DNA from 3 places in the Azospirillum sp. NS33 genome. Region 3 is predicted to be linked to each of the others. Evidence: riboswitches for the same ligand, from Rfam matches in the RefSeq annotation. Region 3 holds a riboswitch; each other region holds the start of a gene.
What was found. A riboswitch is a leader RNA that binds a small molecule or an ion and turns the genes downstream of it on or off. The one in region 3 is predicted to bind cobalamin.

Region 1 (2,194 bases), on a different contig from region 3:
CGACGCCGACGATTCGCAGCCCGGCGCTTTCGCTGACGATGCGCGCACTCTCCTCCTCGTGGAGGGCGCCGACGGTCATCACGTCGCCGCCGTCGAAGCGGTAGTTGCCACGGTACTCCACGGTCCAGCGCCGGCCGCTGTAGTCGCTGTGGGGCGTGTAGCCGCTGGGCTCGTCGAAGGTGCGGTCGGTGGCGCTGCCCGACACGGTGACGACGTTCTCCAGCCGGCCGTCCAGCAGGAACACCGTGTTGTCGACCTTGCCGTAGCGCAGGGTCTTGTCCTTCACGTTGGGCCGGTCGGCGCTGACGTCGTCATAGTCGCCGCGCAGGTCGAACACGCCGGCAGCGGCCTCGACCGACCAGATGTCCGTGAGATCGGCCCGGAAGCGCCCGGTGACCGCCCGGTCGCGGGCGCCGTCCGCCTCGTCGCCGGCGGGGTAGCTGGAGAAGCCGTCGGTGCCCAGGGTGGTGGCGTTCACGGCGAAGCCGAACCGCTCACCGCCACCCTGCGCGCCGGCCGACAGGCGCCACGTGTTGTAGCTGCCCAGCTCGGCCAGCCCACTGACCGAAAGCGGCCCGCGGCCGTCGGTGGTGACGACGCTGATGACGCCGCCCATGGCGTCGTTGCCGTAGAGCGCGCTCTGCGGGCCGCGCAGCACCTCGACCCGCTCGATGCCGGTCACGGCGATGGCGTCGAAGTCGAACTCGCCGTTGGCGTTGGCCGGATCGTTCACCAGCACGCCGTCGATCAGCACCTGGGTCTGCGCCGATTCGGCGCCGCGCAGCCGCACGGTGGCGGTGCTGCCGATGCCGCCGTTGCGCGACAGGCTGACCCCCGGGACGCCCTGCAGGGCGTCGAACAGCTCCGGCTTGCCACCGGCGTCGAAGGCGCTGCCGGGAATGACGGTGACGGAACTGCCCACCTTGTCCGGATCGGTGGCCAGACGGGTGGCGCTGACCACCAGGGTGGGAACGACGACGGTGGCGGCGGACGGCGCCGCCTGCTGGGCGGCGGCCGGCGCCGTGGCGAGCAGCGCGAGGGCGCTCACCCCGGCGAAGCGGAGCGGCCGGCAGGCGGAGGAAGCGGCACGATGCGTCATGAAACAGGAATCCTGGCACGGTTTGGCAGGGCCGGGACAGGGCCGACGGCCACCCTCCCGGGTGGCGCCACCGCACAACGGTCCGCTCGGCGCGGAGATTCCCGTCCCATCGGAACCTCCCGTCCGACGGTCGCGTGACGCTCTTCGACGGCAGGTCTCCTGGCTTGCGCGTCGTCGCTCCCCGCCGCCTTCCCAGTTTCCCAGTGGCGTCGTGGCGGGGCGCTCTGCGCTTACAGTTGCGGGCACAGCCGCGGAGTCGCCCCGTCGAGGGGCTCACCGCGTTCCCTTTTCATCCGCTCTCGCGGAAACCGTCGGACCGAGCTTTAGCGCACGAAGGCCGGTCTTGCCAAGGGTGGTCCTGCCGCAGCACCGATGGAGGGCGGGGGCGGTCCGTGCTAAGCCGGTTTCACCGGATCGGGCCACGGGCCCGGCCCGGTGACACCTGCGGACTCCATGGTTTTGCAGGTTTGCCGAACCCGCCCCTGGGCGGGGCAAGTGCGGGCAACCTGTTTGGGGCTGCCCCTGCGGCAACCAGGATCGCGGCAACCGGGGAAGGCGAGCGATGGCGTACGACGTGTGGTCCGGGCTGCTGGGCGGCCTCGCCCTCTTCGTCCTCGGGTTGGACCTGATGACGCGGGCCCTCAAGACGGTCGCCGGCGACAGCCTGCGCGACCTGCTGGGGCGCCTGACGGCGAACCGCTTCGCCGCGCTGCTCACCGGCGCGGGGGTGACGGCGGTGCTCAACTCGTCCTCCGTCACCACAGTGCTGCTGGTGGGGTTCATCTCCGCCGGGTTCATGACGACGGCGCAGGCGGTCGGCGTCGTCCTCGGCGCCAACATCGGCTCGACCATGACGGCCCAGATCATCGCCTTCGACATCGGCGCGCTGTCCCTGCCGGTGGTTGCGGCCGGCGTTCTGGTGGCGCTGGCCGGGCGGCGGCGGCGCACCCGCGATCTCGGGTTGTGCGCCCTGGGCGTCGGGCTGGTGTTCTACGGCATGGCGGTGATGGGCGATGCCATGCGGCCGCTGCGCGGCGACCCGGCGTTCGTCGAGCTGCTCGGCACCCTGCGCTCGGTGCCGCTGGCCGTCCTCGC
Region 2 (2,194 bases), on a different contig from region 3:
GAGGGCCATGCTGACGCTGGACCGTCGGGCGCTGCTCGCCGGGGCGACCGGCGCCACCATCCTGGCCGGCGGCCTCGGACGGGGGTGGGCCCAGGGCGGGACGATGCCGCCCGCCGGACCGCTCCGCTTCGCCATCCGCGTCAACGGCGACGAGGCCGGCCACCACACGCTGCGGTTCGTCCCCACCGCCGACGGCTTCGATGCGCTGGGCTCCACCCGGATCCGGGTGAAGGTGGCGTTCATCACCGCCTACCGCTTCTCCCAGGAGACCGAGGAGCGCTGGGTGGGTGGGCGCTGGGTGCGCTACCGCAGCAGCGGCGAGGAGAACGGCGACGCCTATCGGGTCGAGGCCCGCAACACCGCGGACGGCGTCCTGCTGAACGGCCGGCCGGTCGCGGCCGGCGTGATGCCGGCCAGCTTCTGGAACCCGGGCGTGCTCGACAGCCCGCGGGTGATCGACCCGGTGAAGGGCACGGTGGTGACGCAGTCGGTGCGCCGCCGCGGCCGCGACCCGGTCACCCTGGACGGCCGCCGGATCGCCGCCACCGCCTACGCCGTCGACAACTTCCTGGATGGAACCATCTGGTACGCCGCGGACGGCCGGTGGCTGCGCGCCGACTTCGACAAGCGGGGCCACGCCGTGGAATACCGGCGCACCGCGTGAGCGGTCGCGGCGGCCTCTGGCGCCGCCGGGCGTCCCGTGCCACCATGGCGCCGCGCCAGGTGCCCGCGGCTTGCGGGAGAATCGGGAAGGCGGTGGGAATCCGCCACGTGCCCAACGCTGTGATGGGGACCGTCCGGACACGCGCCACTGGCCAGCGGCCGGGAAGGCGTCCGGACGGGACGATCCTCAGTCAGAAGACCGGCCTGGACGCATCAGGGCCCCGCCCCGGACAGGCGGCGGCCCCTTTTGCCTCCAGGAAGGGGACACCATGGACGCCCGCTCCACCACCGGCACCCGGTCCGACGACGAGGTGCCGGACGACGCGTTCTCAGCGGCCGAGCGCGACGCCGTCTACAAATGCATCCACCGCCGCCGCGACGTCCGCGGCCAGTTCCAGCCCGATCCCATCCCCGACGACGCGCTGGCCCGCATCCTCGCCGCCGCCCACCACGCCCCGTCGGTCGGGTTCATGCAGCCCTGGGACTTCATCGTGGTGCGCGACCCGGCGGTGCGGGCCCGGGTGAAGGACGCCTTCGATCGCGCCAACGGCGAGGCCGCCGACCTCTTCGAGGGGGAGCGGCAGCGGCGCTACCGCGCCCTGAAGCTGCAGGGCATCGTCGAGGCGCCGGTGGGGATCTGCGTCACCTGCGACCGCGACCGCCGGGGCGCCGTGGTCCTGGGCCGCACCCACCAGCCGGAGATGGACCTCTACAGCGCGGTGTGCGCGGTGCAGAACCTCTGGCTGGCGGCGCGGGCCGAGAACATCGGGGTGGGCTGGGTCAGCATCCTGCGCCCCGACGACCTGCGCGAGGCCCTGGGCATCCCGCCGGCGATCCGGCCGATCGCCTATCTCTGCGTCGGCCGCGTCTCCCATTTCCACGACCGGCCGGAGCTGGAAAGCGCCGGCTGGCAGGAGCGCACGCCGTTGCGCGACGTCGTCTGGTTCGACCGGTGGCGGGGCCCGGCCGAGGACGATCCGTTGCTCGACCACCTGCGGTGAGGCGGCGGTCGCGCCCCGCGCGTCCCTACACGTCGATGTCGTCGGCCTGCACGAACCTGGCGTGCTCCTGGATGTAGCGGAAGCGCAGCTCCGGACGCCGCCCCATCAGGCTCTCCACGAGGCCGCGGGTCATCGCGGCCTCGTCCTCCTCCAGCGGGTCGGCGGCGTTGGGCACGACGACCCGCAGCAGGGTGCGCCGGGTCGGGTCCATGGTGGTTTCCCGCAGCTGGGCCGGCATCATCTCGCCGAGGCCCTTGAACCGGCTGATCTCGGTCTTGCGGCCCTTGAACTCACGCCCCATCAGCTCCTCCTTGTGGGCGTCGTCGCGGGCGTAGAGGGACTTGGTGCCGGCGCTGATGCGGTAGAGCGGCGGCATCGCCAGGTAGAGGTGGCCCTGCTGGATCAGCCCGGCCATCTCGCGGTAGAAGAAGGTCATCAGCAGCGAGGCGATGTGGGCGCCGTCGACGTCGGCGTCGGTCATGATGATGACCCGCTCGTAGCGCAGCTTGTCGACCGAGAAGTCCCTGCCG
Region 3 (2,194 bases):
GTGCTCCGTCCGGGGGCTCAGTTCAGGTCGAAGGCGCGCACCCACAGGACGGCGTCCTGGGACAGCTCCTTGCCGGCGTGTTCCGTCGCCGGGCCGACGCCCAGCGCGGCGAAGCCCCAGAAGCCGGCCCTGGGGATGCCGAAGGTGAACACGCCGTCCGCGCCGGTGACGACGACCACCGCGCCGCCGGGCATCGGCGCGGCCTTCGGCGCGGTCGGCGCGTTGGTCGCCATGTCGGGCTCGGCCGCCATGTATTCGATCTCGATCTCGGCGCCGGCCACCGGCTTGCCGTCGGCGAGCACCCGCCCGGTGAAGGTCGACCCGGCGATGACGTTGGTCGGCTTGATCATCGGCACGATCTCGGTGGCCAGCCCCACCGGCTCCTGCCAGTCCGTGGGAATCCCGCCCTTGTTGAGGAACGACTTGGTGATCTGCTGGATGTAGATGTCCTCGCTCGGCTCGTAGTAGGGCGCGGGGACCAGCGCCAGCACGTAGTCACCGTTCAGCTTGACCGGCACCGTGGCGTCGTAGGCCTTGGCGGCGTTCCCGGCGCCCGTGAAGGTGATCGGCTTGAGGCGGTCCATCAGGTCGGTCCGTTCGCCCTTGTGGACCAGGACGAAGGAGTCCGGCACACCCATGTCCATGACGTGGCCGTTCTCGAAGGGGTGCCAGAAGATGAGCTTGAGCGGCACGTCGCCGGGCCGGGCCAGGTGGACGTCGGGCGTGTAGATGAGCTGGAAATGCGCGTGCGCGGCGCTGCCACCGGCCAGGACGGCGGCGGCGGCGGAAACGGCAAGGAACAGGCGGGTCACGGGTCGATCTCCCAAGACGATGCGGTGGCCCGCCGGCAAGGCGGCGGGACCGGTGCGGGAGACGCAAAAGGGGAACCGGCGGCGGCCCGGCGCACGAAGGGGCGCGTCGAGCCACAGCCCACAACGCTCACCCCGGCGTCCAGGCGGAAACGGTCGCGGCGCCGACGGGCCACGGCCGGTGAGGGCAGGTTTCCTGGCTCGCGGCTCGGGCGCCCGCGGCCCGCCTTCCCGGTTTCCCAGTGGCATGGATGGCCTCGGACTCGCCGCTTACAGTTGCGGGGGCAGCCCCGGCATTGACAGGGACGGCGCGTCGACGCGCCGCGGTCCTGCCGCACCGGATTCCCTCTGGTTCCCTTGCGGGAAACCCTCACGGCCGGCAGCATACGACAGATTGTCGCGCCGTCAAAACCACAAACGCCGTGGTCAGCGGAAGGGCGCGGGCTGGGCCGTCAGCGACGCGGCCAGCAGGAGGGCGCCGATCGCCAGCAGGGCGGTCCCCGCCAGCAGCGTCATGCCCGTTTCGACGCGCCCGACCCAGCGCGCGTCGCCGGCCGTGGCGGCCAGGGCGAGGCGGCGCGAGCCGACCGCCAGCACCGCCAGCGCCGACACGGTGATCGCCGTCCCCACCGCCATGGCCAGGGTCGCCGCCACACCGGCGGCGAAGAACCCGATGGCCTGGGCGAAGGCCAGGACCACCAGGGCGCCGCTGCACGGGCGCACCCCCACCGAAACCACCACCGCCGCGGCACGCCGCCACCCCTGTCCGGCCCCGGCCGGCGGCGCCACGGCGTGACCGCAGCCCGGGCCACCGGAATGGTCGTGGTGATGGTCGTGATCATGGTGGCTGTGGCCGCAGACGTGGCCGAGGGCGCCGTGGCGCGGGCGCCGCAGGGCCGACCAGACCATCGCCGCGCCGAGCGCCGCGGTGAGGCCGTAGCCGAGCCGTTCCAGGATCTCCGCCACCGGCCGCGCCTCGCGTCCCGCGGCGCCCAGGACGAAGACCACCATGCCGACCACGACCACCGCGGTGGCGGCCTGCGCCAGCGACGCCGCCCAGGCCAGCGCCAGGCCGCGCCGCAGCCGCCGCCCGTCGGCCAGGACATAGGCGGCGATCACCGCCTTGCCGTGGCCCGGCCCGGCGGCGTGGACCACGCCGTAGGCGAAGGACGCGGCGGCCAGCCCGCCCGCGGCCACCATCCCCTCGTCGCGGACGGCGCGCAGCGCGGCAACCAGGGCGCGGTGCAGATCGCCCTGCCAGTGGCGCAGCCAGGCCGCCGCCTGCGCCCAGACGGCGCCCGGCTCCAGGGCGGCGACGGCGGCACCCAGCAGCAGGACGAGACCCAGACCGACGGCGACGGCCCGCCCCCGGCCGGTCACGGGCG

Region 1: it holds a riboswitch for cobalamin, as region 3 does, so the genes downstream of both, AC6H2I_RS03430 (TonB-dependent receptor plug domain-containing protein) here and AC6H2I_RS25650 (DUF4198 domain-containing protein) in region 3, are expected to answer to the same signal.
Region 2: it holds a riboswitch for cobalamin, as region 3 does, so the genes downstream of both, bluB (5,6-dimethylbenzimidazole synthase) here and AC6H2I_RS25650 (DUF4198 domain-containing protein) in region 3, are expected to answer to the same signal.

Annotation. Positions count from the first base shown of each region.
Region 1 covers NZ_BAAKJB010000002.1:176,339-178,532, reverse strand. Annotated here, with positions in the region: gene AC6H2I_RS03430 (TonB-dependent receptor plug domain-containing protein) at 1-1,099, opposite strand, end outside; cobalamin riboswitch at 1,232-1,427, opposite strand; gene AC6H2I_RS03425 (Na/Pi cotransporter family protein) at 1,662-2,194, shown strand, end outside.
Region 2 covers NZ_BAAKJB010000010.1:135,268-137,461, forward strand. Annotated here, with positions in the region: gene AC6H2I_RS11465 (DUF6134 family protein) at 8-664, shown strand; cobalamin riboswitch at 720-871, shown strand; gene bluB (5,6-dimethylbenzimidazole synthase) at 933-1,664, shown strand; gene parE (DNA topoisomerase IV subunit B) at 1,690-2,194, opposite strand, start outside.
Region 3 covers NZ_BAAKJB010000039.1:21,552-23,745, forward strand. Annotated here, with positions in the region: gene AC6H2I_RS25650 (DUF4198 domain-containing protein) at 18-812, opposite strand; cobalamin riboswitch at 979-1,196, opposite strand; gene AC6H2I_RS25655 (nickel/cobalt transporter) at 1,236-2,189, opposite strand; gene AC6H2I_RS25660 (DUF1007 family protein) at 2,186-2,194, opposite strand, start outside.